Regions from separate parts of the Bradyrhizobium sp. Arg237L genome, predicted to be linked through region 1. Evidence: riboswitches for the same ligand, from Rfam matches in the RefSeq annotation. Region 1 holds a riboswitch; each other region holds the start of a gene.
The links. A riboswitch is a leader RNA that binds a small molecule or an ion and turns the genes downstream of it on or off. The one in region 1 is predicted to bind cobalamin.
Positions count from the first base shown of each region.

Region 2: it holds a riboswitch for cobalamin, as region 1 does, so the genes downstream of both, OZ411_RS31740 (ribonucleoside-diphosphate reductase subunit alpha) here and OZ411_RS23100 (TonB-dependent receptor) in region 1, are expected to answer to the same signal.
Region 3: it holds a riboswitch for cobalamin, as region 1 does, so the genes downstream of both, OZ411_RS20160 (TonB-dependent receptor) here and OZ411_RS23100 (TonB-dependent receptor) in region 1, are expected to answer to the same signal.

Region 1 covers NZ_JAQMIL010000039.1:9,257-19,832, forward strand. The annotation lists gene OZ411_RS23095 (autotransporter domain-containing protein) at 1-497, shown strand, start outside; gene OZ411_RS23100 (TonB-dependent receptor) at 620-2,770, opposite strand; cobalamin riboswitch at 3,020-3,220, opposite strand; gene OZ411_RS23105 (hypothetical protein) at 3,247-4,065, opposite strand; gene OZ411_RS23110 (CoA-transferase) at 4,062-4,970, opposite strand; gene OZ411_RS23115 (ABC transporter permease) at 4,967-5,980, opposite strand; gene OZ411_RS23120 (sugar ABC transporter substrate-binding protein) at 6,026-6,955, opposite strand; gene OZ411_RS23125 (CoA transferase) at 7,226-8,419, opposite strand; gene OZ411_RS23130 (FGGY family carbohydrate kinase) at 8,421-9,899, opposite strand; gene OZ411_RS23135 (thiamine pyrophosphate-binding protein) at 10,086-10,576, shown strand, end outside.
Region 2 covers NZ_JAQMIL010000066.1:95-10,670, forward strand. The annotation lists gene OZ411_RS31730 (hypothetical protein) at 176-373, opposite strand; gene metE (5-methyltetrahydropteroyltriglutamate--homocysteine S-methyltransferase) at 424-2,754, opposite strand; cobalamin riboswitch at 2,861-3,064, opposite strand; cobalamin riboswitch at 3,197-3,416, shown strand; gene OZ411_RS31740 (ribonucleoside-diphosphate reductase subunit alpha) at 3,532-6,408, shown strand; gene OZ411_RS31745 (ribonucleotide-diphosphate reductase subunit beta) at 6,432-7,559, shown strand; gene OZ411_RS31750 (TetR/AcrR family transcriptional regulator) at 7,739-8,413, shown strand; gene pyk (pyruvate kinase) at 8,540-9,976, opposite strand; gene OZ411_RS31760 (DUF1036 domain-containing protein) at 9,973-10,506, opposite strand.
Region 3 covers NZ_JAQMIL010000031.1:56,877-67,452, forward strand. The annotation lists gene OZ411_RS20150 (GntP family permease) at 1-1,440, shown strand, start outside; gene OZ411_RS20155 (hypothetical protein) at 1,499-1,897, opposite strand; cobalamin riboswitch at 2,257-2,460, shown strand; gene OZ411_RS20160 (TonB-dependent receptor) at 2,554-4,557, shown strand; gene cobD (threonine-phosphate decarboxylase CobD) at 4,589-5,578, opposite strand; gene OZ411_RS20170 (ABC transporter substrate-binding protein) at 5,588-6,469, shown strand; gene cbiB (adenosylcobinamide-phosphate synthase CbiB) at 6,471-7,442, shown strand; gene OZ411_RS20180 (cobyric acid synthase) at 7,415-8,902, opposite strand; gene cobO (cob(I)yrinic acid a,c-diamide adenosyltransferase) at 8,902-9,531, opposite strand; gene cobN (cobaltochelatase subunit CobN) at 9,528-10,576, opposite strand, start outside.

The DNA of each region.
Region 1 (10,576 bases):
CCAAGGCGAACTACAGCGCCGGCACGGCCCAGATCTTTGGCGAAGCTGCACATCGCCTGCAGACCGGCTGGATGACCACCGAGGCCTTCGCGGATCTCGCTTATGTCCGCATCCGCAGCGACGGCTTCAGAGAAACCGGGGGACCGGCGGCTCTGACCGTGGCCGCCAACGACACCTCGGCAACGTTCACGACCCTCGGTCTTCGTGCGCAGGCTCCGATCCCTGCACCAGGGCCCTGGCTGACCACGGCTCGCGGCGCGCTCGGATGGCAGCATGCCTATGATAGCGTGACGTCTGCCGCATCGATGTCGTTCGCCGCCAGCCCCACGCCATTCGCCATCACCAGCGTTCCCATAGCGAGAGATGCCTTGCTTGTGGAGGCGGGTCTCGACACGTTGATGCGGCAAGACATGAGCCTGGCCCTGCTCTACACTGGCCGGATCGCCACTGATGCCAGTTTGCACGCCGTCAAAGTCAACGTCGCCATCAAGTTCTGAGAAATTGTTGACGATGCCCGAGACGAACCACATCGCAAACAGCAAACAGGTCGCGATGCCGACCCAGCGATGGGTGATGTAAAGCCACCGCCGTCCTCGCCGGATTATGGCGCGACGCATGATCAAAACTTCACGTTGATGGACACTTCTGCCGTGCGCGGCATGCCGAGCAGCCATTGCCCGGAAGGCGCGGACGTGGCGTAGACGGTGTCGAAGAGATTGTAGATACGAAGCGCGACCGCTGTTTGCTCGTCAGGCTTCCAGCGTAGTCCGCTGTTGACCACGGTGTAGGCGGGCCGAAGCTGGGTATTGGCGTTGTCGGAAAAGGTTTGCCCCACGATCTGCACACCGCCATAGACGGACCAGTCCGGCGCGAAATCCCAGGTCACCCAGACGTTCGATACCTGCTGCGGCACGTTGAGAGGAACGTTGCCGGCGTAGCTGACGAGTTTGCCGCCTACCACCTGGCTGAAGTTGTCGTACCTGGCCTGCAGCACCGCGAGATTGGCATCGACACGCCAGCCATCGTCTAGCGCTAGTCCGATCGACGCTTCGATCCCGCGCGAGGATTGCTGGCCGACTTGCAACGCTAGGCCGGCGGGATTGTTGGGATCTGGGACCAGCAGGTTGTTCTTGACGATTTGGTAACCTGCCAGCGTCCATTCACCACGACCGCCCCAGAACGATTGCTTGATTCCGATCTCGCTTTGCTTGCCCGTGGCAAGCTGGAAGCTTTTCGGCGTGGCCGACAGCGAGATGAGATTGGTGACGGGATCGACGGCTGTCGCATACTGTCCGTAAAATGCGAGGTTCGAGACCGGGGTGTAGACCACTCCGGTTCGCCAGCTCGTACCCGACAGCGAGATATCGAAATTATTCGTTGGTGTCCTGTAATCGGTGCGGTCGACATCCGGTCGGTCGAACCTGATGCCGCTGACAACGGAGAGCTGATCGGTTAGCGACAGCCGGTCCTCGGCAAACAATGCGTATTGATTGACGATCGCATTGTAGCCGGGCGTGGTTCGCGTCGTCGTGACCGCAAACGACCCCATGTCGCCAGCATAGGGGCTAACCGAAGACGCGCCGCCATAGGGCGAATTGTTGGTGTGGGTAAAATCCACCCGGTTGACGTCGAAACCCGCAACGAACTCGTTGGCGAAGCCCAGCAGATGGCCACGAAACGTTGCGTCCATCCGGTTGCCGACCTGAGCCTGGTCGTGGAAGATCTCGATGTAGCTGGTTCGGTTGATCAACTGTGTCGTAGGATTCCAACTATAATTCTCGACATCACGCCAGTGCCGACGGCTGGTCAGGTAGTAGAGTGTGTTCTGGACCTTGACTCCGTCCGCCGCGTCCCACTCGGTCTTGAACTGGCTCCAGTTATCCTGATAGCGGATCGCGCTGTCGAGCACGTTGTAGTTCTTGAACCGCAACGCGTCGTCGATTGCGCCGTTGATCAGCGGTGTGCCGAAATAGCGCGAGGGGCTTCGATTGCCGTAGTCGTTCGAGAGTGTGAAAGCGAGGTTTTCGGCGGCCTGGACCCGCACTGCGGCGGAGAGGGCAACATTCGATGTCTCGTCGCGGTCAACCCAACCGTTCGACATGTTGCCGACGGCATTGACGCGATAGGATACGTTCGGATTGATCGGGCCGCCGCTATCCACCGCAATGCGTCGCGTCGTATTGGTATCGAGCGACATCTCGGCATCGTTGTAGGGCGTCGTGACCGGTTTTTTGGGGATCACATTGATGATCCCGCCAATCGCGCCTTCCCCGTACAGAACGGAGGCTGGCCCGCGCATGATCTCGATGCGATCCGCCGACCACGTATCGAATGGAAAGGTCACGGTTCCGGCACCAACATAGAGGCGAGTGCCGTCATAAAGCGTCATCACCGAATTGCTTCCGGTGAAGCCGCGTGTGCTGAACGAGAGGCCGCCATTACCGGGGGCCGGGCTTGCGGTAAAGCCCACTGCGTTCTGGGTGACCGCGTCCGTGACACTATGCTGGCCGCGTTCTGCGATGGTCTGCGAGGTGATCGTTTCGACGCTGGCGGGCGTTTGCAGTGGAGTGAGGTTGAGGCGGCTGCCACTCGCGTTCTGCTTGTTCAGGCTCAGCGTCGGCGATGGCGTGTCGGATGTTGCGATCGAGGGCGCGGCACTGCGTGCCGCTGCGCTCCGGCTCGACTGAGATCGCGCAGGTCGCGCTGCGGAAGTTGAACGCTGATGATTGAGACGCTTTGCCGCAGGCTTTTGCGGCTGGGTAACGCTCACCGGAGGTAAGACATGGGGCGGATCGGGCTGCTGGGCCTTCGCCGAACAAGACTCGAGCAGCAGAACCGGGAGGAAATATCTGAAAGCGAGCCGGGCAGCATCACGCTGCCTTGGGATAGTAACGATAGAGAGCACGAGCAGGCCTCGGTATGACGTCAGTGGCACGTCACAGCGAACGAGGTCTCGCTCGAACGTGCCTATGGCACGCTGGGCGAAAGCAATGTCTGTACTCCCCGACCGACATTTTCGCGTGTGACCACGGCTGACGGCAGGTCTCCTGGCTTGCGGGTCCTAACCTTTCGTCGCCTTCCCAGGACCGAGGCTCCCAGTGGCGTATGACGAAAGATTCGCCGCTTACAGTTGCGGGGGCAGCCGTGGCTTAGGGGAGAAGTCCCGCACCACGTTCCCTTTTGATCCCCGTCGAGGGGAACCGTCACTCGTGATCTACGGGGGTGTCTGAGCCGAAGTCAATCCTGTCATTGGGCCGGCATCAGGACACCGCGCGGATCCACGTCGCGGCGGAGGATGTGCAACTCTTCTGCTGTCGGCGCCTCGGTTTCGGGAATCGATGAAAGGTCGCCGAGGTCGAATCCGGTGGCGTCCCGCAGCTCCTGCCGGCTGACACCGCAGTGGATCGAGCGGACCTTCATGTGCCCGGCCTCGCGGTCGAAGTCGAAAAGACATTTGGGGGTGACGACCATGCAGGGGCCGCCCCAATCAAGGCTGAGCTTCCTGCGCCCGTCGAGCCCTCCCGGGTAGCCGACGCCGGAGACGTAATCGACCTTCTCGACGAAGTTGCGCCGGTCATGGTGTGGCATCATCACATATTCGCGGCGGAACAGCGTCATGTGCTCGGGCTGCAGGATGGGGCCGACGAGGCGAACCTTGGGCCGGTCGTGCGGGCCGACGCAAACACTGTTGATGTTGCCGACGCGGTCCACCTGCACTGCACTGCTGAATCCGAAGCTTACATCGCCGCGTTTGAGCACGAACTGGCCCGGATAGTCGACCATCTGGGACTCGCACGGCAGGTCGCGCAGCATCGCGCTGTGCTCCGAGTCGGGCAGCCGGTCGATCTCGCTGAAGTCCGGGTTATGGTAGCAGCCGGCGAGCAGGATGGTCAGGTTCGGCGCATGCATGCGCTTGGCGAGCTCCATGGCCGCAAGCGGGATGCCGGTCCCGAACAGGGCCGCCGCGGCGCCCGTGAGGAGACCCGTGAAGCCGACCTCGCGATCGGCAAAGCTATGCGCCAGTGCGACGGCGAGCGTTTCGTTGAGGGTGGCGGGCGCGGTCATGCAAGGCTTCCGAGATCGGTGAGACGGGAAAGTTGGGCGGCGCCGAGCTTGTCCAGATAAGCGAAATGGTCTGCCGGCTGGCGGACCCAATCATCAAGGTAGGCGGCGAAGGTGCCGTTGCTTGCAGAGGCCGCCACATAGGCATCGAGGTGGGTATCGTCAGCCAGATATCGCCCCAGCGTAGGCGTCGGATGCGCGCCCCATGGGACCTCCACCACGGCGCTGATCCGATAGGAGGGCAGCTCGACGAAACGGGCGTGCCGCTTGATGAAGGATTTTGCTACGATCTTTTCCGCCGTCACGATGACATGCTCGCAAGAGCGGGCCATGAGCACGTCGCCGCTTTGCGGCAGCAGCCGCCGCGCCGGCGTTACGATGTTGCCCTGCTCGTCAGCCGCGATGGCGTGGATCACCACCACATCGGGATTTGCAGCCGGGAAAGCGTGCAGCCTGCGGCCGGTGATGGGGCAAGGGAATTCCTTGATCTCGTCGTTGTAGGTGACGACATCATTGCCGCCCAGAAACTTGGCCGGCCAGAAGTCGAAGCCATCCTGGTTGGCGCGGAAGCGGTCCCAGCAGGCCATCTCGGGATAGTCCACGACTTTGAGGCGTCCGCCTTCCACCGCGCGGCGATAGTTGCGTGCCAGGCCGTGCTTCTCCAGCCCCACATAAGACGTTTCCACCTTCTTCAAGCAGCCGGCGCCTGCCAGCATGTCGACATCGAAGGAGTGGGCGGATCCGATGATCGTCAGGTCACGCCGGCCCTGGCGGATCAACTCGCGCACGAAGGCCATCGGTTTCTGATAGACGGCGAAGCCGCCGAGAGCGAGCCGGCAACCGTCGGGAACGCGTCCGGCGGCTTCCGCCAAGGTAATCAACTTCGAGGCAAGTGGAGCTTTGCTCATGCGAATCCGTCCGCACGTGTGCGCTGCCGGCGGAGCATGCTCCACCAGACGGCGAGGATGATGACGAGGCCCTGGGCGATCAGGAACACGATGGGGTCGATGCCGGCGAGAACCATGCCGTTGCGCAGCACGGCGACGAACATGACGCCGAGCACAGTGCCGATAAGGCGACCATACCCGCCATTCAGGCTTGTTCCGCCGACGATGACCGCGGCGATCACGTCGAGTTCGATGTGCTCGCCGACGGTGGCGCTGCCCGAGTTCAGCCGCGAGACCAGCATGATGCCGCCGATCGCCGCGAGCACCTGGACAATGATGAACACGGCAATGCGGATGCCTCGCACGGGCACGCCGTAGCGCGAGGCTGTGATCGGGTTGCCGCCGACGGCATAGAGGTGGCGCCCGAAGCGCAGTTGCGACAGCAAGAGCCAACCAACTCCGATCGTGCCGGCCATGAGAACAACCGGTGTGGGCAGGCCGAGAACGGAGCCGTACCATAGACCGTCGAGCGCCTTCGGCATCGGCCCGATGGTGAGGCCGTCGCTCACGTAGAACGCGACGCCGCGCAGCGCCGACAGCAGCCCCAGCGTTGTGATGAACGACGGGATCGCCCAGATCACGCGCAGCGCCCCGATGAAGGCGCCGATGAGGACTGCAATGCCGACTGCGAGTGCGCTTGCGGTCACGAGCGACCAGCCGAGTTTCACGACCAGGAGCGACATCACGGTTCCGGCAAGGCCGACGGTTGCTCCCACCGACAGGTCGATCTCGCCTGCGATGATCACCATCGTCATCCCGACCGCGATCATCGCGACGACCGAAGTCTGGGTGAGGAGCGTCGCGAAGTTGGCTACGGTCAGGAAATTCGAAGCCGTCGCCGAGAAGTAGATGATGAGTGCCGCCAGCGCGATGCCGACGCCGATCTCGGCGCGCCAGGAGGCCAGGGCCGCCTTTAATCGCGCAGGATTGATGCCTTCGCGAGGTTGGGCGAGCGTGCTGTTCATGGACATGAGTTCTCGCAGGAAGATTCGAGGGGCTCCAAGGAACTTCGCGCCTTAGTTGGACAACGAGCGCACGAGGTCCAGATATTCTTTCACCGGCTGCTGATCGCTCTTGGTGTAGAGCTTCACCGGCACGTTGACGTAGCGGGGCTGATTTTCGCCGCGCTTGGCCTTCACCGCGGTTTCAACCGTCAGATAGCCGATGCGGTAAGGCTGTTGGTCGGCGATCGCTTCCACCGCGCTGGACGGGTCGAGCAGCATCTGGGCAAGATCCTGGCTCATGTCGATACCGTACAGCTTGGTCTGCGTGTTGGCCCGTCGCGCTGCGGCTGCCGCTCCGGCGAGCGTGCCGGCGTTGGAGGCCCAGATGGCCGTGGTGTCAGGCTTGCGGCGCAGGATGTTCTCCAGGCCGTTCGCGCCCTCCTCGGGCGTGGCGCCGCTGACCTCGGCGACGGTCTCGTACTTCAAGCCTTCGAGAGCGGACAGGAAGCCCTGACGGCGGGGCTGCATGTTGGCGTTGATCGGCGGCAGCGTGATGATGCCGATCGAGGGCTGGCCGCCCTTGCTCTCCAGGTACTTGCGCAGCTCCTTGCCGACCGCGGCGGCCAGTTCGTGGCTGTCGACGCCGATCGAGTGGCTGGCGATCGAAGCATCCTCGAGTCTGGTATCGTACTCGACGACCATGATGTTGCGGTCCTTGGCCCGGCGGGCGGACGCGACCGAACCCTGCTTGTCGAGCGGCGGCATGATCAGCACGTCGACTCCACGGGTGACGAAGTCCTCGATCACCTGGCCCTCGGTCGGCAGCTTGCGCTGGTTGAGGCCGAACGTGATCGTCGCGCCGTATTTCGCGGCCGCGTCGCGCATGCCGCGCTCGATCTGCTGCCAGTATTGCGAGTCACGCGCGTAGATGATCGCGCCGATGGTGATCTTGTCCTGTGCCTGTGCAGGCATCGCCGCGGCGGCCGCGGCCAGCGCGAGCATGGGTGCCTTGAGCCAGCGTATAGCGAACATGTAGTCCCTCCCGATAAGGGCCGGCCCTTGGCGGGGGCATCGGCCCAGAACGTTTCCGCCGTAGGGCTGCTACTCCGAAAACGATTTCCGAAAAACGTTTCTGTACACTACAGATCAGGCCCTCTCGCAAAGGTCAACCGCTAAGACCGCTGTTCCGGGCAGGTCGGCCAGCGTAGCATGGCGCCACGGGGCCGAATGTTTCGTCGGCATCCGAGGTCCAGCGCGGGCGCCGTGAGCCCCTCATCCGATCACGCGCTTTCCGATCAACTCATCGCAGCGTTCTCGGGGCCAGCCGAGCCACTCGGCAGCCACCTCGCTTGTGTGCTCGCCGACGAGAGGGGAAGGTCGGCGCACGGCGCCCGGTGTCTCGCGCAACGTGACCGTGATCCCGTGTGTCGGATATGCGCCGGCGCGTGGATGATCGACCGTCAGGATCTGGTTGCGGGCCTTGAGCTGGGGGTTCTCGACCACGTCTGCCATTGTGGAGACCTTCGCACAGGGCACACCGGCGCGGTCCATGGCCTCGACCACGGCGTCGGCGGTGTGTCTGCTGACCCAGGCCTGGACTTCGGCCTCGATCGCGGATGCGTTCGCTACGCGCGCCTTCACGGTAGCGAAGCGCGGATCCTGCAGCAGGTCCTCGCGTCCCATCGCGGTGACCAGGCGCTGGAACAGCGGATCGGTGCCGGAGGCGATATGCACCCAGGCGCCGTCCGATCCCTTGAAGGTGTTGACTGGTGATGTGTAGCGGTCCCGGTTGCCCTGGCGGCTCATGCTGCGGCCGAGGACAGCCTGCTCCGGGATCGCCGTCATCAGCAGGCTGGCTGCGCTCTCGAGCAACGTGGCCTCGACGAGCTGGCCCTTGCCGGTCTGCTCGCGGGCGGCAAGAGCGGTGAGCGCTCCGATGGTCGCGTAGAGCGCGGTCGTGTAATCCACCACGAAGGTGCCGGCCATGGTTGGCGGCCCGTTCGGGTCGCCGGTGAGCTCCATCAATCCGCTCGTCGCCTGCGCGATCACGTCGAAGCAGGGTCGTTGCGAGAGAGGCCCGGTCTGCCCGAAACCCGAGATGCGCACCATGATGAGCCGCGGGTTGAGCGCGTGCAGCGCCTCCCAGCCGCAGCCCATCTGCTCCATCGTTCCCGGACGGAAGTTTTCGATCAGGATGTCGGCCTTGCCAGCGAGCTCGCGCAGCACCTGCTGGGCCTCAGGCTTGCGGAAATCGAGCGCGAAGCTGCGCTTGTTGCGGTTGTACGTCATGAAATAGACGCTCTCGCCGCCGAGCTTCGGCTCGTTCTCGCGGGTGTCGTCGCCCGAGTCGAGGCGCTCCACCTTGACGACGTCTGCACCGTGATCCGCAAGCTGCATCGCGCAGAACGGGCCGGCGATGAAGCGCGACACATCGAGGACCTTCAATCCCTGTAGCGCACTGAACATGTCAAAGATCTCCTGCTTCCTGAACCGGAAGTCTGTCGAGGTGTTGGCGGTAGGCGAGATACTGCTTCTTGAGATGAGCGTAGGCGGCGATCGCATCGGGCGCCGGTTCGATCTTCTCGCGGATTCGAACCATCGCGGCGCTGGCCGCCCGGAGGTCCGCATGGAGTCCGACGCCGACGGCTGCCAGCATGGCGGCACCGAGCGCGGAAGCCTCGGCGACCTCCGGTACGATGAGCGGCTTGCCGAGCAGGGCGGCACGAATTTCGAGCCACAGCGAAGACTCGGCCCCACCGCCGACGGCGCGGATCTCGCGCACCGGCATGCCCGCGGCCGCCAGCGCATCGAAGACCTCTGCGACCTCAACCGCTACGCCTTCGAGCGCGGCGCGGAACAGGTGTCCACGTCCGTGCTCGAAACTCAGTCGCGTCAGGCCGCCGCGTTCGGTGACGTCCCATCGCGGGGTCCGCGAACCCGCCAGCATGGGTGAAAAGATCAGGCCGTCGCTGCCGGCTGCGATCGCGGCGGCTTCGGCCGTCAGCGTCGGCAAGTCGGCGCCGAGCACGCCGGCAAGCCATGCGACCGCGCCGCCGGTGGCCGCCATGGGACCGCCGACGCACCAGGCTTCTCCAACGGGAAAGCGATTGAGGACGAGGCGGCGATCCGGATCGAAGCACGGCTGGTCGGCGCAAGCGAAGATGACGTCCGTGGTGCCCATGACGTTGACGGCGATGCCGGGCTCGACCATGCCGCCTCCCATTCCGCCCACGGTGCCGTCAGGGCCGCCGACCACCACCGATGTTCCATCCAGCAGCCCGAGAGCACTCGCCGCGTCCCAGGTCAGCCGGCCGGCGACCGCAGTGCCGTCGCGTATCTCGGGAAAAAGGTCGCGCGGCAGCTCCAGCGCTGCGATCAAGTCCTGGCTCCAGGCCCCCCGCCCGACATCGAACAACAGCGAATAGGAAGCGCCCGCAGGGTCGCAGACGGCTTCGCCGCAAAGGCGCATGAGCAGCCAGTCCTTCATGGTCAGCATCAGGCGCGCCTTGGCGAAGACGTTGGCCCGGTGATCGCGGAACCACAGCAGCAGCGGCCCGGTCAGCTCGGGGGCGATCCGGCGACCGGAGATGCCATAGACCGTTGCGGCGCCAAGCCGGTTCTCGATGAGGGCAGCTTCACGCGTCGCGCGCCGGTCCTGCCATGTGCAGATGTGCGCAAGCGGCAGCCCATGCGCGTCCGTGAGCACCATGCCAATCGCGGCAGTGACGCCGATCGCGGCGATGCCCGCCCCATCAACCCGGAGGTCGCGGACCGTTTCGACGACCGCTGCCCATAGCGACGTTGGATCGGCCTCGGCGAACGACGCCTGAAGCGCAACGCTGAAGGGGCGGCTGGCATGGGCAAGCCGCACGCCGGTCGCGTCGAAGAGTGTGGCCCGCGTGCTGCTGGTGCCGGCGTCGATGGCGAGGATCAGGTCACCCCGCATTATGAACCGATCCTGTGAAGGTGATGGCGGCGGGAGAGGCAGGCAAAATTCATGGATCCCGTACGTCGGTTTGGCGTACTGGCATAAAGACACAAAAAACGATTTCCGAAAACGTTTTTTTCTGCTACGCGTCGCTGCCATGGCCAAGGCGGCCGCAGACCTCAAAGACAGTCAGGAGTGCAGCAGATGACGACTTCACAGCCCGCGCGAGCGAAGATCGGAGCCGCACGCGCGGTCATCCAATGCCTCAAGCTCGAAGGGGTGGAGTTCATCTTCGGCGTGCCTGGCGGCCAAACGCTCTCGATCATGGACGCGCTCTACGACGAGCCCGGCATCCGTTTCATCACGACGCGCGACGAGCGTGCTGCCGCACACATGGCCGACGCCTACGGTCGCCTGACCGGTAAGCCCGGCGTCTGCCTCGCGACCACCGGCCCCGGGGCCACCAACCTGATTACTGCCGTGGGCGGTGCGCACCGCGATTCAAGCCCGGTTGTGGTGATTACCTGCAACAACCGACGCCGGCATATCGGCCAGGATGATAACCAGGATGCCGATCACGTCACGCTCTTTCGGCAGTTCACCAAGCTGAGCCGCTTCGTACCGGACAGCGAGGGCATTCCGCAGGCTGTGCGCGAGGCCTTCCGTGTGGCGACGACGGGCAATCCCGGCCCCGT
Region 2 (10,576 bases), on a different contig from region 1:
TCTGCTTGCTCGCTCCACAACAGGCATCGGTGGTTATGGGTCCTGGCCTTCGCCAGGACGACACCGTCATTGCGAGGAGCGCAAGCGACGAAGCAATCCATACCTCCGCAAGCGGCGAAATGGATTGCTTCGTCGCTTTGCTTCTCGCAATGACGTTGCAACCGACTGCATATCGTCATGCCGTCGTGGGCGCGCCGAGATGTACGGCCAGAATGTGCTCCGGCGTTTCGGCGACATCGATCCTCTCGCCATCGCCGCCGACGAAGGCAAGCACGGTGCGCTCGCCGTCGCGCCGCATGCTGCCGACGAGCGCGATGTTGATGTGGATGGGCTGCCCCGTCTCGAACCTCGTGCATTGAATCCAGAAGCGCATGGGGTTCTCCTTCTTGAGCCGCCGCAGGATACGAGACGGGGCCTCACTGTTTAGGCAAGCGACCGCAATTCGCGCGCGGCGGCCACCATGTTGGCGAGCGCCGGGCGCACCTCCTCCCACTTGCGGGTCTTCAAGCCGCAGTCGGGATTGATCCAGAGCTGGGTGTCGGAGAGCCGTTGCCTTGCGAGCTTGAGGAGATCGGTGATCTCGCCAATGTCAGGCACTCGCGGTGAATGGATGTCGTAGACGCCGGGGCCGATTTCGTTCGGGTAGCGGTAATTTCGGAAGGCGTCGAGCAATTCCATTTTCGAGCGCGAGGTCTCGATCGAGATGACATCGGCGTCCATCGCCGCGATGGCGTCGATGATGTCGTTGAACTCGGAGTAGCACATATGGGTGTGGATCTGGGTTTCGTCCTGCACGCCGGAGGCGCAGATGCGGAAACTGTCGACCGCCCAATCGAGATAGGTCTTCCATTCCGACCTGCGCAGCGGCAGGCCTTCCCGCAGCGCTGCCTCGTCGATCTGGATCATGCCGGCGCCGGCCGCTTCGAGATCGTGCACCTCATCCCGAATAGCGAGCGCGATTTGCCGGCACACTTCGCTGCGCGGCAGGTCGTCGCGGACAAACGACCAGTTCAGGATGGTCACGGGGCCGGTCAACATCGCCTTCACCGGCTTTGTCGTCAGCGACTGCGCGAATTGCCACCATTCGACCGTCATCGGCTGCGGTCGCGAGACGTCGCCGTAGAGGATCGGCGGCCGGACGCAACGCGAGCCGTAGGACTGCACCCAGCCGAGTTCGGTGAAGGCGAAGCCGGAAAGCTGCTCGCCAAAATACTGCACCATGTCGTTGCGCTCGAACTCGCCATGGACCAGGACGTCGAGCCCGATGCTCTCCTGCCAACGGATGGCGCGCGCGGTCTGATGCTGCAGATAGGTCTTGTACGCGGTATCGCTGAGTGCGCCCTTGGCATGCGCGGCGCGTGCGTTCCTGACATCGGTCGTCTGCGGGAAGGAGCCGATGGTCGTGGTCGGGAAGCGCGGCAGGTTGAACCGCTCGCGCTGCACCTCGACGCGCTCGGCGAACCGGCTGGCACGATGGCGCGTGCCGTCATCGATGGCGGCGAGACGCTGGGCAACCTTCGCATCGTGAATCCGCGGCGAGATCTTGCGCGCGGCCGCGGCGGCATCGGATGCTCGGATCGCTTCGGACGCATGGGCCCGGCCACTTCCAAGAGCTGCGCCGAGGGCGGCAAGTTCTTCGAGCTTCTGCGCCGAGAATGAGAGCCAGGTCTTCACCTCGGGATCGAGCTTCGTCTCCAGCGCGAGATCGATTGGCACATGAAGCAGCGAGCACGATGGCGCGATCTGGACGCGTTCCTTGCCGAGCTTTGCGACAACGAGCTTGAGCTGATCGAGGATCCGGCTCAGATCCGCGCGCCAGACATTCCGGCCGTCGATCACGCCGAGCGACAGCACGCGCTGCTTCGGAACATCCATGAGATCGCCGAGCTGTTCAGGCGCGCGCACGAGATCGAGATGCAGGCCGGCGACCGGAAGGTCAAACGCGACCGCACGATTGCCGCCGAGCCCGCCGAAGTAGGTCGCCAGCATGATCCTGATGTCCGGCACTGCTTTGGCGATTCCGGAATAGGCGCGCCGTAGGGCTTGCTGAGCGGCGGCGTCCAGATCAGTTGCGAGACAGGGCTCGTCGATCTGCACCCATTCCGCGCCGCGGGCAGCGAGCTCGCGCAACACTTCGATGTAGACCGGCAAGAGCCGGTCGAGCAGCGACAGCGTGTCGAAATGCGCGTCCTTGGACTTGGCCAGTTTCAGGAACGTGACCGGGCCGATCAGCACGGGGCGCGTCTGATAACCCAGTGCCTTCGCCTCCTCATACTCTTCGATCGGCTTGCGCGAGGCGAGCGCAAAATACTGGTTCTTGCGAAGCTCCGGCACTATGTAATGATAGTTGGTGTCGAACCATTTCGTCATTTCGAGCGCCGCCACGCCGTGCGTGTGATGGCCATGTCCGCAGGCCTCGTCATGCGCGTCGGCCTTGGTGCCGCGTGCCATCGCGAAATAGGTCGCAAGCGGCACTGCGCCGCCGGTCCAGCCATAGGTTTCCGGGATCGCGCCGACCATCGCGCAGGTGTCGAGCACCTGATCGTAGAACGAAAAATCGTTCGACGGGATCACGGTGATACCGAGCTTCTTCTGCCGCGCCCAATTGGTCGCACGGAGCCCGATGCCGGTTTCGATCAGCGTCTTTTCGTCCGATGCGCCGGACCAAAAGCGTTCCAGCGCGAATTTCAGTTCACGGCGCGGACCGATCCGCGGCGTTCCGAGAGATGCAACAGCAAGTGAAGTGGAAGACATTGGCTTAACCCCATGAGTTGGGGGCAAAGGCCGTAGTGACACGTCTGGATTCCCTGCGCGAGGTGTGCACGGAATCGCAACCGCACCACCGGGACACCCCGCCCGAGGACGTGTATGTTGTCGAGGCAGGTCTCCTGGCTCGCGGGTCGTTGCTGCGGTCCGGCCTTCCCGAAGCTTTGCAGGCTTCAGTGGCAATTGTGGACCGCGGCTCGCCGCTTACAGTTGCGGGGGCAGCTCCGGCTTCACACCGGCTTCCCTCTTAGCTCCGGAAAAAAGATCTCTCCGAAGAACCACGACGCGTTCACTTACCGGCAAGATCGCGCGAACGTCAACTCGGATGACATCACGTGCGCGTGGCGCCGGTTGTTCACAGCATCGACGGCATGGGCCGAAATTTCTGCGCTTCGCCCATACGTCCCATTGACACCATTCCCCAAATCGCACCAGATGTAGCTGTCACGGTCCATCATGACGCAAGGAATGGTGGCTAAGAGGGAAGCCAGTGATCGCGCATTTATCGCGAGAATCCGGCGCTGCCCCCGCAACTGTAAGCAGTGAGTTGCTCCCGACTTTAGACGTCACTGATGCGGCATCGCATTGGGAAGACGGGGAGTAACGCCGACCTGCGAGCCAGGAGACCTGCCGCGACAGCAAAAGAACGTCCACGGGCGGGGTGTCCCGGCGGTCGCTTGCAGGCTCATGTCGGTGCGCCGCCGGCATCATCACGCAGCGTCGCCTCCGGCATCCGGCCCCAACAAACATCACGGGGTCTGCAAGATGTCACTCTCTCTCGATCGCGAAGCAGCAGTCGCGCCTCTCATCCACCTGCGCCCCGAAGCGATCGCGGCGCCGGAAGCGCGGCTGCCGATGCAGGTGATCCGCCGCAACGGCACGGTGTCGCAATTCGATGCCGGCAAGATCTCGGTGGCAATGACCAAGGCCTTCCTCGCGGTCGAGGGTCATACGGCGGCAGCGTCGCGCCGCGTGCACGAGGCGGTCGAGGAATTGACCGCGGAAGTCGTCGGCGCGCTGTCGCGCCGGATGAGCGAGGGCCGCACCTTTCATATCGAAGACATCCAGGACCAGGTCGAATTGGCGCTGATGCGCAGCGGCCATCACAAGGTGGCGCGGGCCTACGTGCTTTATCGCGAGGAGCGGGCGCGGCAGCGCGCCGAGCAGCAGGCCGCGAAATCTGTGAAGGCACCGAGCGGGCCGATCATCCATGTGACGCTCGCGGATGGCACCAAAGTGCCGCTCGACCATGCGCGGCTGGCGATGATCGTCGGCGAAGCCTGCGCCGGGCTCGACGGCGTCGACGCCGCGCCTGTGGTGGCAGAAATCCAGCGCAATCTGTATGACGGCATCAGCCAGGATGAACTCGCGCTCGCCAGCGTGATGGCGGCGCGCACGCTGGTTGAGCAGGAGCCGAATTACGCCTATGTCAGCGCGCGCCTGCTGCTCGACAAGCTCCGCACCGAAGTGCTGTCCTTCGTGCAGGGCACACCAACCACTGCGTCGCAGGCGGACATGGCCGTGCGTTATGGCGAATACTTCCCGGTCTATATCAAGGCCGGCATCCGCGCCGAATTGCTCGACCCCGAGCTCGCCCGCTTCGACCTGAACAAGCTCGCCGCGGCGCTGAAGCCGGAGCGCGATCTCGCGTTCCAGTTCCTCGGCTTGCAGACGCTTTATGATCGCTATTTCCTGCATGTCCGCGGCGACCGGATCGAATTGCCGCAGGCCTTCTTCATGCGTGTCGCCATGGGTCTGGCATTGCGCGAGATCGACCGCGAGGCACGCGCGATCGAGTTCTACAATCTCCTGTCCTCCTTCGACTTCATGGCGTCGACGCCGACGCTGTTCAATTCCGGCACGCTGCGGCCGCAACTGTCGTCCTGCTTTCTCACCACTGTTCCTGATGATCTCGACGGCATCTTCAAGTCGATCAAGGACAACGCGCTGCTTGCCAAATATTCCGGCGGCCTCGGTAATGACTGGACCCGCGTGCGTGGGCTTGGCGCGCACATCAAGGGCACCAATGGCGAGAGCCAGGGCGTGGTGCCGTTCCTTAAAGTTGCCAACGACACCGCGATCGCCGTCAACCAGGGTGGAAAACGCAAAGGCGCGGTCTGCGCCTATCTCGAGACCTGGCACATCGATGTCGAGGAGTTTCTCGACCTGCGCAAGAACACGGGCGACGATCGCCGCCGCACCCATGACATGAACACTGCGAACTGGGTGCCCGATCTCTTCATGCAGCGCGTCGAGGCCGATGGCGCATGGACGCTGTTCTCGCCGGACGAGACGCCCGATCTGCATGATCTCTACGGCAAGGCTTTTGCCGAGCGCTACGCGTCCTACGAAGACAAGGCCGCGCGCGGCGAGATGCGCGTATCCAAGAAGATCCGCGCGGTCGATCTATGGCGCAAGATGCTGACCATGCTATTCGAAACCGGGCATCCCTGGATCACCTTCAAGGACCCCTGCAATTTGCGTTCGCCGCAGCGCCACGTCGGCGTGATCCATTCCTCCAATCTCTGCACCGAGATCACGCTCAACACTTCGGACGAGGAGACCGCGGTCTGCAATCTCGGTTCGATCAACCTGCTCAACCATATCGGCGAGCGCGGGCTCGACTCGGTCAGGCTGAAGCGGACGGTCGCGACGGCGATGCGGATGCTCGACAATGTCATCGACATCAATTTCTACACCATCCCCGAGGCACGGCGCTCCAACCTGCGGCACCGGCCGGTCGGCCTCGGGTTGATGGGATTTCAGGATGCGCTGCATGTGCTTCGTATCCCGCTTGCGTCCGAGGCGGCGGTCACCTTCGCCGACACCAGCATGGAGGCGATCGCCTATCACGCGATCTCGGCTTCCGTCGATCTCGCCGCCGAGCGCGGCCGTTATCCGTCGTTCGAGGGATCGCTGTGGAGCCAGGGCATCCTGCCGATCGATTCGATCGAGCTGCTTGCCGAAGCGCGCGGTGAAGTCGCGATGGACCGCTCGCGCACGCTGGACTGGGAGGGCTTGCGCGAGCGCGTCAAGACGGTCGGCATGCGCAATTCCAACGTGATGGCGATCGCGCCGACGGCAACCATCTCCAACATCTGCGGCGTGGCGCAGTCGATCGAGCCCGCCTACCAGAATCTCTATGTCAAATCCAACATGTCCGGCGACTTCACGGTCGTGAACGCCTTCCTGGTCCGCGATCTCAAGGCGCGCGGGCTGTGGGACGAGGTGATGGTCAGCGACCTCAAATATTTCGATGGCAGTCTCGGTGCGATCGACCGCATCCCCGATGATGTCAAGGCGCTCTACGCGACCGCGTTCGAGATCGACAGCGCCTGGCTGATCGAGGCGGCGGCGCGGCGGCAAAAGTGGATCGACCAGTCGCAGTCGCTCAACCTCTATATCGCCAACCCCTCCGGCAAGAAGCTCGATGCGCTGTATCGCGTGGCCTGGCAGCGCGGCCTGAAGACGACCTATTACCTGCGCTCGCGCAGCGCCACCCATGTCGAGAAGTCGACGCTGAAGGGCACCGACGGCAAGCTCAACGCCGTTACAGTTGCCCCGGCGATGTCCACCGCCCCGGACTTGTCCGGCGCCATCGCGTGCTCGATCGACAATCCCGAATGCGAAGCCTGCCAGTGAGCAGCGGAATAAGGAACAACACCATGCTCGACTGGTCAGAGCCCGCCGCGCCCGCGCGCTACGCGGCCATCCCCGTCATGAACGTCACCGCAGCCGGCAACCAGACCGGCCTCGGCGCCATCGATCGCCATGGCGGCCGTGTCTCGGTCGACGACAAGCGGATGATCAACTGCCGCGCCGACGTCAATCAGTTGCTGCCGCTGAAATACAAATGGGCGTGGGAGAAATATCTTGCCGCCTGCAACAACCACTGGATGCCAACGGAAGTCTCGATGCAGGCCGACATCGCGCTGTGGAAATCGCGCGACGGCCTGACTGAGGACGAGCGCCGCGCGATCAAGCGCAATCTCGGCTTCTTCGCGGCGTCCGAAAGCCTCGTCGCGAACAACATCGTGCTCGCGATCTATCGCCATCTGACCAATCCGGAATGCCGGCAATATCTGTTGCGGCAGGCCTTCGAGGAGGCCGTGCACACCCACACCTTCCAGTACATCGTCGAGAGCCTGGGGCTCGATGAAGGCGAGCTGTTCAACATGTACCGCGAGGTGCCCTCGATCACGGACAAGGCGGCGTGGGCGCTGAAGCATACACAGCATCTGGACGATCCCGATTTCAGGACCGGGACGCCGGAAGCCGACCAGGCGTTCCTGCGCGACCTCGTCGCCTTCTACGTCATCTTCGAAGGCATGTGGTTCTACACCGGCTTCGCGCAGATCCTCTCGCTCGGCCGGCGCAACAAAATGGTCGGGATCGCCGAGCAGTATCAGTACATCCTGCGCGATGAATCCATCCACCTGAACTTCGGCATCGATGTCATCAACCAGATCCGAATCGAGAATCCGCATCTTTGGACGAAGGCGTTCCAGGAGGAGATTCGCGAGATGGTGCGGACGGCGGCCGAGCTCGAAGCAGCCTATGGGCGGGACACCATGCCGCGCGGCTTTCTCGGATTGAACGCGGCACTCTGCGAAACCTACATGCACTTCATCGCCAATCGCCGTTGCGCCCAACTCGGGCTCGCGCCGGTATTCGATGAAGCCGACAATCCCTTTCCCTGGATGTCGGAGGCGATGGACCTGAAGAAAGAGAAGAATTTCTTCGAGACCCGCGTGATCGAATACCAGAACGGCGGCGCGTTAAGCTGGGAGTAACCAAGGTCCGGCGGTGGGACCCCTTCTTTTTGTGCATTCCAGACGGCACAAATCCGTCTTGCCAGACGCCATGAATAGGTGTTCATCTTTTGTAGCGATCCGCGCTCGATCGCCCAAAATAGTGAAGTCTCGTTCGGCCGATCCCGAGCCGGCGAGAGCCTGGGGACGGGAACCGCGCCATGGTCTATCGGCGAACCCATCAAGTGGTAAAGCGGCTGGCCGCCCGGCGCAGCGCCATTCTGGCGGCGGCGCGCGAAGCGGCGGCGGATGGCGGCATGGCCGCGGTGCAGATCGCGCCCGTCGCGGTCCGCGCCCATGTCGCGGCGGGAACCGTCTACCGTTATTTCCCGTCCAAGGCCGACCTGATCTCCGAGCTGATCGCCGAGGTTTCGCGCGACGAACTCGCCGCGATTCGCCGGGCGGCCGATGCCGCGCCGGGGCCGTCCTCGGCGCTGGCCGCCGCGGTCACCACGGTTGCCGTCCATGTGTTGTCGCAGCGTAAGCTCGCCTGGGGCATCCTGGCCGAGCCTGTCGATGTCGATGTCACCGCCTCGCGGCTTGCCAGCCGGCGCGAGATCGCCGGCGAAATCGCCACTCGAATCGATGCCGCGGTACGCGCCGGCCACCTGCCGGCGCAGGACACCGCGCTCGCCGCCACCGCGCTGCTCGGCGCGCTGCATGAGTCGCTGGTCGGCCCGCTCGCGCCCGACAATCTCGACGATCCCGCCAAGCTGCGCGACGCCGTGCAAACGGTGACGCTGCTCGCATTGCGCGCCGTCGGCGTCATGGACGCCCGCGCCCGCGGCCTCGTGGTGCAGGCCACCACGCCCGCGAAGGCGCTGGTGGGGGCGTAGGCGCCAAGAGCGAAGTAGGGTGGGCAAAGCGAAGCGTGCCCACCATCTGTCGACAGTTGCGTTCCGGAATGGTGGGCACGCTGCGCTTTGCCCACCCTACGAGGTTATGCGCCGTACGAACGCCCGTCACTTCTCCGTGTCGCTTTGGGGCGCGACGGAGGCGATTCGGACCATGTTGGTGGTGCCGGGGATGCCGAGGGGGACGCCGGCGACGATGATCACGCGCTGGCCTGCGCGGGCAAAGCCATCCCTGAACGCGATGGAGTTGGCGCGGTCGACCATGTCGTCCTGGTCGCGCGCGTCCTCGGCGACGACACAATGCACGCCCCACACGACCGAGAGCTTGCGGCCCGTCGCCAGGTTCGGCGTGATCGCAACGACCGGCACCTTGGGCCGTTCGCGCGCGACGCGGATTGCGGTCGAGCCTGACGAGGTCCAGCAGATGATCGCCGAGAGGTCGAGCGTCTCGGCGATCTGGCGCGCGGCATCCGCGATCGCATCGCCCACCGTCTGCTCCGGCTCGGCGCGCTGCGCGGTGAGCACGCCGCGATAGGTCGGGTCGCGTTCCACTTCCTCGCCGATGCGGTTCATGGTGGTGACCGCTTCCACCGGATATTTGCCGGCAGCCGATTCCGCCGAGAGCATGATCGCGTCCGCGCCCTCATAGACGGCGGTGGCGACGTCAGAGACCTCGGCGCGGGTCGGCACCGGCGCCTGGATCATCGATTCCAGCATCTGGGTCGCGACCACCACCGGCTTGCCGGCGCGGCGCGCCATCCGCGTCATCTGCTTCTGCAGGCTCGGCACGCGCTCCAGCGGCAGCTCGACGCCGAGATCACCGCGCGCGACCATCAGCGCATCGGATGCCTCGATGATGTCGGCCAGCCGGTCGATCGCCTGCGGCTTCTCGATCTTCGCCATTACTGCGGCGCGGCCGCGGATCATCTTCTTGGCCTCGTGGACGTCCTCGGCGCGCTGCACGAAGGACAGTGCGATCCAGTCGATGCCCGTCGTCAGCGCGGCCTCGAGATCGGCGCGGTCCTTCGGCGTCATCGCCGACACCGGCAGGTCGGTGTCGGGGAGGCTGACGCCCTTGCGGTCCGACATCTTGCCGCCGATCACCACGCGCGTCACCGCGCGGTCGGGCGAGGTCTCTTCCGCAATCAGCCGCACCTTGCCGTCATCGAGCAATAGCGCGTGGCCGGGCCGCAGTGCCGCCAGGATCTCCGGATGCGGGAGGTTGACGCGGGTGCTGTCGCCCGGCGTCTTGTCGGAATCGAGCACGAAGCTCTGGCCGTTGTTGAGCTGCACTGAGCCCTCGGCAAAGGCGCCGAGCCGGAGCTTGGGCCCCTGCAGGTCGACCAGGATGCCGATCGGCCGGCCGTAGCTGGACTCGACATTGCGGATGGTCTTCACAAGGTCCCGCATCTTGTCATGCGGGGTGTGGCTCATGTTGATGCGAAAGAGGTCGGCGCCGGCCTCGAACAGCTTGCGGATCATTGCGCTGTCGGAGGAGGCGGGACCCAAGGTCGCGAGGATCTTGATCCGACGTAGTCTTCTCATTGCTTGCTTCCGGGCGGTGCGGCTGGAGGTAGACCAGACGCGCCTGGAGGCGTTCCGCCCGGTGGATTGGGCAGGCCTGGCACTGGGGGAGTCCCCGGTGCGACCCCGCCCGGCATTCCCGGCACCTTCTGCGCCGGCTGCTCGTTGGCTTCCGTCAGTTGTACGGTCCACGCCCGTTGCTCCCCGGTATCGACCTCGAAGAAGCCAGTGCGGTCATAGCCGCGCGCCAGGCAATTCTCGGTGCCGCGAATGGTGAACTCCTTGTCGCGCGAGCACATGAAGGCCTGGCCCGACCATTCGCCGCCGCGGTCATAGTCCAGCGCGTAGATGTAATAATAGCGCGCGACCAGATTGCCCCGCAGCAAGGTCTCGCAGGAGCGCGAGGAGATGTTCCACCAACCCTCGGTGGTCCAGCCCTCCGCGTCCTTGTAGCCGAGCGCGATGCCGACCCGGCTGGCGGTATTGTTGCAGAGCCGGAAATCGGCCGCCGCGGGGCTGGTCCACAGGCACGCCGCCACAAGCGCCAGCATGGGCAGAAGACCGGCAAGCAGACGAGGGGGGAGGGGAAGGGAATCCAGTACGATCATGAGGCGAAGCTAC
Region 3 (10,576 bases), on a different contig from region 1:
CTCATTGGGATATTGCTTGGTTTAGCCCTGCTCATGTGGCTCGCGTACCGTGGAGTGAGTGTTCTGCTGGTCTCTCCGCTGGCGGCGCTCATCGCGGCCGTATTCTCGGGCGAACCGCTGCTCGCGCACTGGACGCAGACGTTCATGGCCGGAGCGGCGCGGTTCGTCGCGCAGTGGTTCCCCATGTTTCTGCTAGGCGGGTTGTTCGGAAAGCTTATGGGCGACAGCGGTTCGATCAGCTCCATCGCGCAGTATTTGACCAACAAGTTGGGAGCCAGCCGCGCGATGCTCGCGGTGGTGATCGCCTCGGCTATTGTGACCTACGGCGGCGTGAGTGTGTTCGTCGCATTTTTTGTGCTGGCGCCCATGGCTCACGAGATGTTCCGGGCCGCGAACATCCCGCGCCGCTTGTTGCCGGCAACCGTCGGCCTCGGTGCATTCACGTTCACCATGTCAGTGATGCCGGGAACCCCCTCGGTCAACAACGCCATTCCGATGCCGTACTTCGGCACCACCACCTTCGCCGCCCCCGGGCTGAGTATCATCGCATCCGCTATCATCTTCGCCTTCGGCATGTGGTGGCTCGGCCGGGCCGAGGCTGCCGCGCGCAAGGCTGGCGAAGGTTACGGAGGCGAGGCGGATACCACTCCTGTCGTTGACGAGATGGTTCGCGAGCAAGCGGCGCCGGCGGCCGACTTCGACCCGGCCGAGTTGCCGCACGGCAAGCAGGCCGAGAATGTGCCTCCCTTCGCCCTGGCCGTACTGCCCCTCATCGTCGTTATCCTCACGAATTTCTTGATGTCGCTTGTCGTATTCCCGCGCCTCGATTTTTCGTTCCTGTCCGAGCCCGAGTGGGGCGGTACTACGATCGGGGCCGTGTCCGGCGTCTGGTCAGTTGTCGTGGCTCTCGCGGCGGCAAACTTGACGGTCCTTCTCATCAACCTCCGACGTTTGCCATCCTTGCGCGAAAGTCTCGACGCCGGGGCGAATTCTGCAGCCTTGCCGATGTTGATGATCGCTAGTCTTGTCGGATTCGGCGCAGTGGTTGCCGCGTTGCCGGCATTTGCGACGGTTCGCGATGCGGTATTCTCGATTTCCGGAGGACCGCTGGTCTCATTGGCTGTCTCTATGAATGTGCTGGCGGGGCTGACCGGTACTGCTTCTGGCGGTATGGCAATTGTGCTCAATGCATTTGGCGACGACTTCTTGCGTCTTGGCACGGAGCATCACATCGATACCGAATTGATGCATCGCATAACAACGATGAGCGCGGGCACTCTCGACGCCCTCCCCCACAACGGCACGGTGTTGCTGCTATTGCAAATCAGTGGTCTGACTCACCGTGAAAGCTATCTCGACATGGTGATGACCGTGATCGTCAGTTGCATTATCGCACTTGTTGCCGTCTTGATACTGGGTTCGGTTTTTGGATCGTTTTGACGGCTGAGATTACCGCTAACTTGGCCGATCGAGCTGGCCCGGGCCGATCAGCGCAGGCTCATGCACCTCGCGCATCGCGGATTGCCTGAGCGACTTTCGTCGCCTGCGACACTCGTCCGATTCGCGCGCCTGTGACGATCTTTCTTCGGCGCGTGCTCAAGCGCGGCACCTTGCCTTCATTGGCGGTGGATCCGGCGGAGGGATAGGGAACAAAGCTCGCGGCTCGCAGCGCGAGAGCCTTTCGAGCCGCTTCGACATTGGCGGTCCGAGCTGCCAGGTTGTGAAGACGCCTGAGCTCGCCGTTTACCCGCTTCAGTGCTGCGGCAAAGACCTGCTTGCGTTGCGAAGGGCGCTCGGCGGTTCCAGGGAAGTTCGCGCCGCGAGCCTGACCTTTTCCGCGCGTCTCTCGCCGCTTTTGTCGGCCGAGCGTTCGCTCCTTATCGCGCATCTTGCGCAAGCGGGATCGCATGTCCGCAAGATCGGTCGGCTCGACGTCATAGATGGCGGGATGATGCGTGAGGCGGATCGTCTCGTATTCGTCGTGGCTGAGGAGGCTGCGTTCGAGTTTGCATGGGAGCGACATTTCCTGTTCCTCCGTTGAATCTGTCGATGCTCACGTCAGCAGAATCATCCAGGTCTAGCGCCGCGTGTGGGTGACATGTCATGCTCGCATAAGGCTGCAGGATTGGCCATCTGCCGTCCTTTCGCCTGTCAGCAACTTTCTGTGTTCGTCATTCAGGTCGCCGCTATCAGCGATCTGGAAAAATGCTGTTGGGTTCTGATCGTTATCGATTTGAGTTTTGCTCCGCCTTGTGCTTCTTTGCGCACGTCATCGGTGCCCTTTGTAGGGTGAAACGGGAACGCGGTGCGGGAATCTTCCCCAATGCCGCGGCTGCCCCCGCAACTGTAAGCGGATATTTTTCGCGATCCGGATGCCACTGGACCTGCCGGGCAGGTTTGGGAAGGCGGATCGCGAGACGACCGCGAGCCAGGAGACCGGCCGTTGACGAGTATCAACTCGTTCGACGGTGGGTCGGCGGAAGGGCATTTATGAGCTTGCGGCGTTTTCTTGCCGGGTGTGCGGCCGTTGTCGCATGCAGTCACACTGGCGCGATGGCCCAATCGGGTCCCGAACAGCTTCCTGCTGTTGTCATCAATCCGGAGGTCCGGTCCAAACCTCCCACGAGGAACAGGCAAAGGTCTTCAACGACTGGTCCTGCGCGCCCAGCGCCCAGTACCGAAGCCGCTCCGGCAACTCCCGAAGTCGTTGTCACCCCCGACCGTACGCTGGAGCCGGCGAGCCGTACCGGAAGCTCGGTTAGCGTGGTCACGCACGAAGTGCTCGCGACCAGCAATCCGACCTCGCTCGTCGACGCGCTGCGGACGGTGCCCGGGCTCGATATCACCGAAAGCGGCGGGCCAGGCGCAACGACCAATGTGCGCTTGCGCGGCGCGAATACCGGTCAGACGCTGGTCATGATCGATGGCATCAGGGTCAACGATCCGACCGCCGCCAGTGGCGATTTCGATTTCGCGATGTTCGCCCCGAGCGCGATCGAGCGGATCGAGGTGCTGAAAGGCCCGCAGAGCGCACTCTACGGATCGGACGCGATGGGCGGCGTCGTCAACATCATCACCAAGAAGGGCTCCGGTCCGGCACAGCTCGACGTCAGCACCGAGGGAGGAAGCTACGGCACGGCGAGCAGCAGCGCATCGCTGACCGGAACCTCGGGGCCGTGGTCCTACGCATTCACGGGAAACGGGCAGCACAGCAACGGCTTTTCACGCTACGGCTATCGCATCCCCGCGCTCGAAGCCAAGTATGGTCCCCTCGAGCGCGACGGCTTCGACCGCGTCGGCGGCTCAGCACGCGTCGGCTACGACGCCGGCGAAGGCGTGCGCCTGGAGACGGGCATGCTGGCCTCGTTCACGCGGTCCGCCTACGACCAAGCCAGCGGAACGTTCCCGGACACGCCGTCGAGCGCGACGCGCCTTCTCGAGCAGGTCTGGGGACGCGCCTCATTCGACACGTTCGGTGGCATCCTCACCCATAGCGTGAGCGCGTTTGAAACGCACATCGATCGCTCGTTCGACGACGTCACCTACAAGACCAACAAGCTGCCGCAGAACACGACCTCCATCCTCTCCAATTTCGTCGGCGACAGCACAGGCCTGGAATATCAGGGCAACCTGAAGGTCGGCCCGCTCGGATCGCTCATCATCGGATCGCGCGTCCAGCATGAAACGGCGAGCACCTCCACCACCAACCTGCTGCCGATTCCCGGCGCGCCGACGCCACAGCTCGCCGGGACACAGGACACGAATTCAGTCTTCGCACTGTGGCAACTGCCGATCGGCGAGCGGCTCAACATCACGATGGGCGGCCGGGTTGACGACGTCGTTGACGTCGCACGGTTCGAGACATGGCGAGCCACCGCGGCGTACACGATCGCGGAGACCGGCACCAAGCTGCATGCGAGCGCCGGGACAGGCGCCAAGGCGCCAACGCTCTATCAACTGTATGCGCCGACTTACGGCAATTCCGCGCTCAGCCCCGAGGAGAGCTTCGGCTGCGACGCCGGCATCGACCAAAGCCTGTTCGGAGGCCGCGTCGTGGTTTCGCTGACCGGCTTCGGCAACCGGTTCAGCAACCTGATCGACTTTGTGACCGATGCGGCGCATCCGCTCGGGCACTACGTCAACGTCTCGCGCGCCGAAACCGACGGACTGGAGCTCGGGGTCAACGTCGATATCCTGCCGGGCTACCTGAAATTCAACGCCGCCTATACCTATCTGCAGGCCAAGGATCTTTCGACCGGCCTGACGCTGGCGCGCCGGCCGGAAAACCTGGCGAGATTCTCGTTCCCGATCACACCGATCAAGGATTGGCTGATCGAGCCGCGCGTGCTCGCGGTGTCGAAACGCTACAGCGGTTCAAACGAGACGCAGCCACTGGACCCTTACGTCCGCGTCGACCTCTATACCGAATACAAGATCGATGAGACCTGGAAGGTGTACTTGCGCGGCGAGAACATTTTCAACGAGCACTATCAGGAAGTGTACAACTACGGCACGACCGGGCCTGCGGCTTACGCCGGGTTCAGTGCCCACTGGTGAAACGGATGTGATGATGAGCGCGCGGGATGCGCTATCCGATCGAGCGAAACGCGCTAGCCAGGCGATCGAGACCATCGTCCGACGCAAGGCCAAATCGCAGCCATTCGCGTGCCCAGTCGAAGCTGCGGCACCAGATGTGGCGTCGTGCCAGTTCGGTGTGCAAGTTCGGGGCATCGGGATGGGAGGCAAGGCGAAAGAGCGTGGTCCCTCCGACAAGCTGAAGGCCGGCCTCTGTAAGGACATGATCCAGCTTGCTCGACTGGCGAGCGAGCTTCACGCGCGTCTCGTCGGCCCAGGATCGATCCCGCAAGGCGGCCGTGCCCAGGTGGAGCGCCGGGCCGGAGACTGGCCATGGACCCAGCGCCGCCGAGATACGTTCAACGATGTCGCGTCGGCCGATCACGAAGCCAAGGCGAAGCCCCGCGAGCCCATAGAACTTGCCGAAGGAACGCAGCACGAGGATGGGAAGGTCGGCGCTCATTCTGGCCGCACTGATGGCGGGATCGACATCGGCAAAGGCCTCGTCGATAACCAGCCAGCCTCCGCGGCGGTCGAGCCGCTCGGCAACGTGCCGAAACGCCCCGCCATCGGCGATACGTCCATCCGGATTGTTGGGGTTGACGACGACCGCGTGAATGGCGCGTTCAGGCAGCGCGGAGAGATCATTCACTGCGAGAATCTCCCTGCCTCCGCTGCTCCACGCCGCCGAATGCTCGCCATAGGTCGGACTGACGATCGCAACCGCTCCGGGACCTGCGAGATACGGGATCCATTGAATGAGCGTCTGGGTGCCGGTGGCGGCCGCGATATCCGCATCGTCGGGTACGCCGAAAGCTTCGCGCGCCGCGGCGAGGAGGTCCTGCTCGTCGGCCCGCGATGGCAAGCGCGTCCATGCACTGCCTGGAACGGGATGCCGAGTCGTCCACGGCCAGGGATTGATCCCGGTCGACAGGTCGAGCCAGTCCGCAGGCTCGCCGCCATGGCGCGCAATGGCTTCCGTCAGATCACCGCCGTGCTTCATGATCGCTTCATGCCATCAATCGCGCTCCTGCGCGAGACCCTTGTTGGCCTACTGCGGCCGGCGATCGGCGCAACGTTCGCGTTGCTGGCAGCATTGCTCGGAGGACATGCCGCTCATGCAGCCGATCTACCACGCGTCGCTTCCATCAATGTCTGCACGGACCAACTGCTTCTGGCGCTGGCCGATCCAAGCCAGATTCTCGGCCTCAGTCCCTATTCACGCGACCGCGCCCGCTCCTGGAACGCGGAAAAGGCCGCAGCCTACCCTCGACTATCAGGCGAAGCCGAAGATGTCCTGATATTGCGACCGGACGCGGTGGTTGCCGGCAAGTTCACCAAACGTGCAACACGGGAATTGCTGAAGGACAAGGGCGTGCGCGTGGTCGAATTCGACGCGGCGCGTTCGCTGCAGGACGTGAAGAGCCAGATTCGGCAAATGGGTGAACTCCTCCACCAGCCGGATCGCGCCGCATCGGAAATACGGCGGCTCGACACGGCAATCCAGCACGCTAAGGAGGCGGTATCGCAGCGCCCCTATCGCGTGCTGGCCTTGTCGCGGCGCGGCTGGGTTTCGGGTGGTGGCAGCTTGATCAGTTCCATGCTGGCCACGATCGGCCTCAAGAACGCGGCAAGCGATTTCGGCTACAAGCTTGGAGGTTTTGCGTCGCTGGAGGCGATCGTCAAGCTGAGACCCGATTTGCTCCTTGTATCTGACAGCGGCGACTTCGCGGAGGACGAAGGTGAAGCCTTCCTGTTGCATCCGGCGCTTGAACGTTTCTATCCGCCGTCGAAACGCCTGGTCATCCCCGAGAAACTGACGGTCTGCGGTGGGCCGATGCTTTCGGAGGCGCTGGAACGCCTCGTCTCCGAACTAAGCCGCGTGGCGCGATGACATGCTGGCGGGAAGCGAGACGATCTTGATCGAGGTGCTGGCGATCGCATTCGATGGGCTCATCGGCGATCCGGATTTGCTGTGGCGCCGCTTTCCGCATCCGGTGGCGCTGATGGGCTCGGCCATCAACATGCTCGATCGCGCGCTGAACCGCGAGCAATGGTCGGCCGCACAGCGCAAGGCCGCGGGATGCCTAACCACCGGCGTGCTGGTCGCGATCTGCGCAGGCCTAGGCCTGCTGCTGGAAGCCGCGCTGGGATCGACACTGCTCGGGCAAGCAGCCCAGGGGCTTGTGGCCTCCATCCTGATCGCGCAGCGCAGCCTCTATCAGCACGTCAGCCGGGTCGTCTCCGCCTTCACCGACGGTGGACTTGCCGGGGCAAGGCGCGCGGTATCCATGATCGTCGGCCGGGATCCGGAACAGCTAGACACCAGCGGCGTCTCGCGCGCGGCGATCGAATCCTGCGCGGAGAATTTTTCCGACGGCGTGGTCGCGCCGGTGTTCTGGCTGGCGCTGCTCGGGCTGCCGGGATTGTTCGTCTACAAGGTCATCAACACTGCCGATTCAATGATCGGCCATCGCAGTCCCCGCTACGAATCCTTCGGCTGGGCAGCGGCGCGGCTTGACGATCTGCTCAACCTCGCCCCTGCAAGGCTGGCCGCCATCCTGATCGCGCTCGTCGCGCCGATCGCAGGCGGCTCCACGGCGCAGGCCTTCAAGATCGTGTGGCGCGACGCTTCAAAGCACAGGTCGCCGAATGCGGGCTGGCCGGAAAGCGCCATGGCAGGTGCGCTCGGTCTCGCGCTGGCCGGGCCACGCCGTTATGGCGACCGCCTCGTCGATGACCCCTTCCTCAATGCCGGTGCCCGGATGGATGCCGATTCTGCCGACATCCGTCGCGCACTCAACCTGCTGATTGCAGCGTGCTCGCTGGAGGCAGCGATCTATGCGGCACTGGCGTTCGTGGTCTGACGGCTCCGTGCGATCTCGAGCATGCGATCGATGTCGAGATGCGCTTCCAGATGGTCGGCGAGCGCATCGAGTGCCGACTCGATCCGCGCCTCATAAGCGACAGACGAAGCGACGCCGAGATTGGCCAGCCACGCCTTTCGGAAGCTGTCATTGACAAACAGCCCGTGCAGATACGTCCCCTGCACGCGACCATCGGCCGAGCTGGCGCCGTCGGGGCGACCGTCGATCGTGACCACCGGGCGCACGCAATCCTCACCGCTGGTGCGGCCGAGATGAATCTCATAGCCTTCGATCGGGCTGCCTGTGGCGCAATGAATACCCCGCACGAGCGTCGTCGATTTTTCGGCATCCATCGTCGTGGCGATATCGAGCAGCCCCAGCCCCTCGACCGTACCGGCCGCACCATCAATGCCATTGGGATCAGCGATCGTCCGGCCGAGCATCTGGTAGCCACCGCACAATCCGAGCACCTGACCGCCGCGCCTCGCATGCGCCTTGATGTCGATATCCCAGCCCTGCGCACGCAGGAAGGCGAGATCGCCAATCGTCGATTTGCTGCCGGGCAGGATTACGATATCGGCGTCTACCGGGATCGGTTCGCCCGGCCTCACGAACACCAGCCTCACGCCAGGCTCCATGCCCAGCGGATCCAGATCGTCGAAATTGGCGATACGCGCAAGCACAGGAACGGCGATGACCTTCCGCGCGGAAGACGTCTGCACGCGATCGAGATCAACGGCGTCCTCGGCAGGTAGCCAGGCTGCCTGAGGTAGCCACCGCACCACGCCGAGCGACGGCCAACTGGTTAGACGCGTGACCGCTTCAAGTCCCTGGTCGAACAGCCTGGGATCGCCGCGGAACTTGTTGATCAGGAAGCCGCGAATGCGCGCGCGCTCCTCGGCCTCCAGCACGAGATGCGTCCCTACAAGGCTGGCGATGACACCGCCGCGATCGATATCGCCGAGCAACACGACAGGTACATCGGCTGCCGTGGCGAAGCCCATATTGGCAATATCGCCGGCGCGCAGATTGATCTCGGCCGGACTGCCCGCACCTTCGACCAGAACGATATCCGCCACTTGCGCGAGACGCGCGAAACTGTCGAGCACCGCGGGCAGCAGCGCCGCCTTCTTTCCGAGATAATCGGCCGCGCGAAGCGTGCTACGCCGCTGGCCCTGCACGATCACCTGCGCACCGGTGTCGGTCTCGGGCTTCAGCAGCACGGGGTTCATATGGACGCTGGGCGGCATCCGCGCGGCGCGCGCTTGCACTGCTTGCGCGCGGCCGATCTCGCCGCCATCGACTGCCACCGCCGCATTGTTCGACATGTTCTGCGGCTTGAACGGCGCGACTTTGAGGCCGCGCCTCACTAGCGCGCGCGCCAGGCCCGCGACAACAGTCGACTTCCCGGCGTTGGAGCCAGTGGCCTGGATCATCAGCGCCGGCGTCGGCCTTGCCATCAGAATTCTATCCCCTTCTGACCCTTCACGCCGGCGCGGAACGGATGCTTGACCAGCGTCATCTCGGTGACCAGATCGGCCATCTCGATCAGCGACGCATGCGCGTTGCGGCCGGTGATGACGACGTGCTTGTCGGCCGGCTTCTCGTCACGGAGAAAGGCAAGCACTTCGTCGATCGGAAGGTAGTCGTAACGGAGGACAATGTTGAGCTCATCCAGCAGGACCATGCGATGGCGATCGTCGCGGATCAGCTCCTTGGCGCGTTCCCAGCCCTTCCGCGCGGCTGCAATGTCGCGCTCACGATCCTGCGTTTCCCAGGTGAAGCCCTCCCCCATCACATGCAAGGTCACGAGCTCTGGAAATTTGGCCAGCAGCCGTGCTTCTCCCGTGTCCCACTTCGGAGATTTCGTGAATTGAACGACGGCGACGGGATAACCGTGACCGATATGCCGAAACACCATACCAAGCGCGGCTGATGTCTTGCCCTTGCCGGTGCCGGTATGGACGATCAAGAGTCCTTTTTCGCCTGTCTTGGTCGCCATGATCTTGTCGCGCGCGGCCTTGTGCTTCCGGGCCTTCTCGCGATGGCGGGCATTCTCGTCATCGGCTTCGTGAGATGGGTTCATCATGCGATTTCTCTCTTTGCTTCGTGCAGACTTTCGGCGATCACATCCGCGGCGCGATTGGAGCGTGGTGTCCATAATCCGCGCCTGATTGCTTCCGCGAACCGGGCAGCCATCTCGCGGAGCGCCGCCGGGTTGGACTGCTCGATGAAATCTCGCACCCGGTCGTCTTCGAGATAGGCCGCGAACAACTGATCGAAATGATGATTCGAGACCGCATCGGTCGAGGCCGCGAAACCGAACAGATAGTCGACGGTCGCAGCCATCTCGAATGCGCCCTTGTAGCCGTGCCGCATCACGCCGGCGATCCATTTCGGGTTGGCGGCGCGGCCCCGCACCACGCGGGATATCTCGTGCGCCAGCGATCGCACCGCCGGCATCTCGGGCCGCGACGTATCGATATGCGCAATGCGCGGCGCCTGCCCGCGCAATGTCGACGCGGCGGCTGCCAATCCGCCCATGAACTGATAGTAGTCGTCGGAGTCCAGGATATCGTGTTCGCGGTTGTCCTGGGCCTGTGCGATCAGGTCGACGTCGGCCAGCCGCTCGACAAGATCGTCGCGGGCAGCGCTGCCCTCCGCCCCGGCGCCATAGGAATAACCGCCCCAATCCAGATAGACGTCGGCCAGATCAGCGCGATCGTCCCAGCCGCCCTCGTCGATCAAGGCTTGCAGCCCCGCGCCGTAGGCGCCGGGCTTTGAGCCGAACACCCGATGAGCAGCGCGGCGCTCGGCGAGCTCGCGGCTGATGCCGCTTGCTTCCAGCGTCTGCCGCCGGCGGCGGACATTCGCGGCGATCGGATTGGCGTCATCAGGTTCGTCGAGCGCCGCGACAGCCGCCACCGCGCTCGCGATCATGTCCATCTGGGTCGGAAACGCATCCCGAAACAGGCCCGAGACACGGAACGTGACATCGATGCGCGGACGTCTCAGTTCTGACAGGGGCGTGATCGCAAAGCCGGTCACCCGTCCAGAGGTCTCCTCCCACGTTGGCCGCACCCCAATCAAGGCGAGCGCCTGTGCAACATCATCTCCGCCGGTGCGCATGTTGG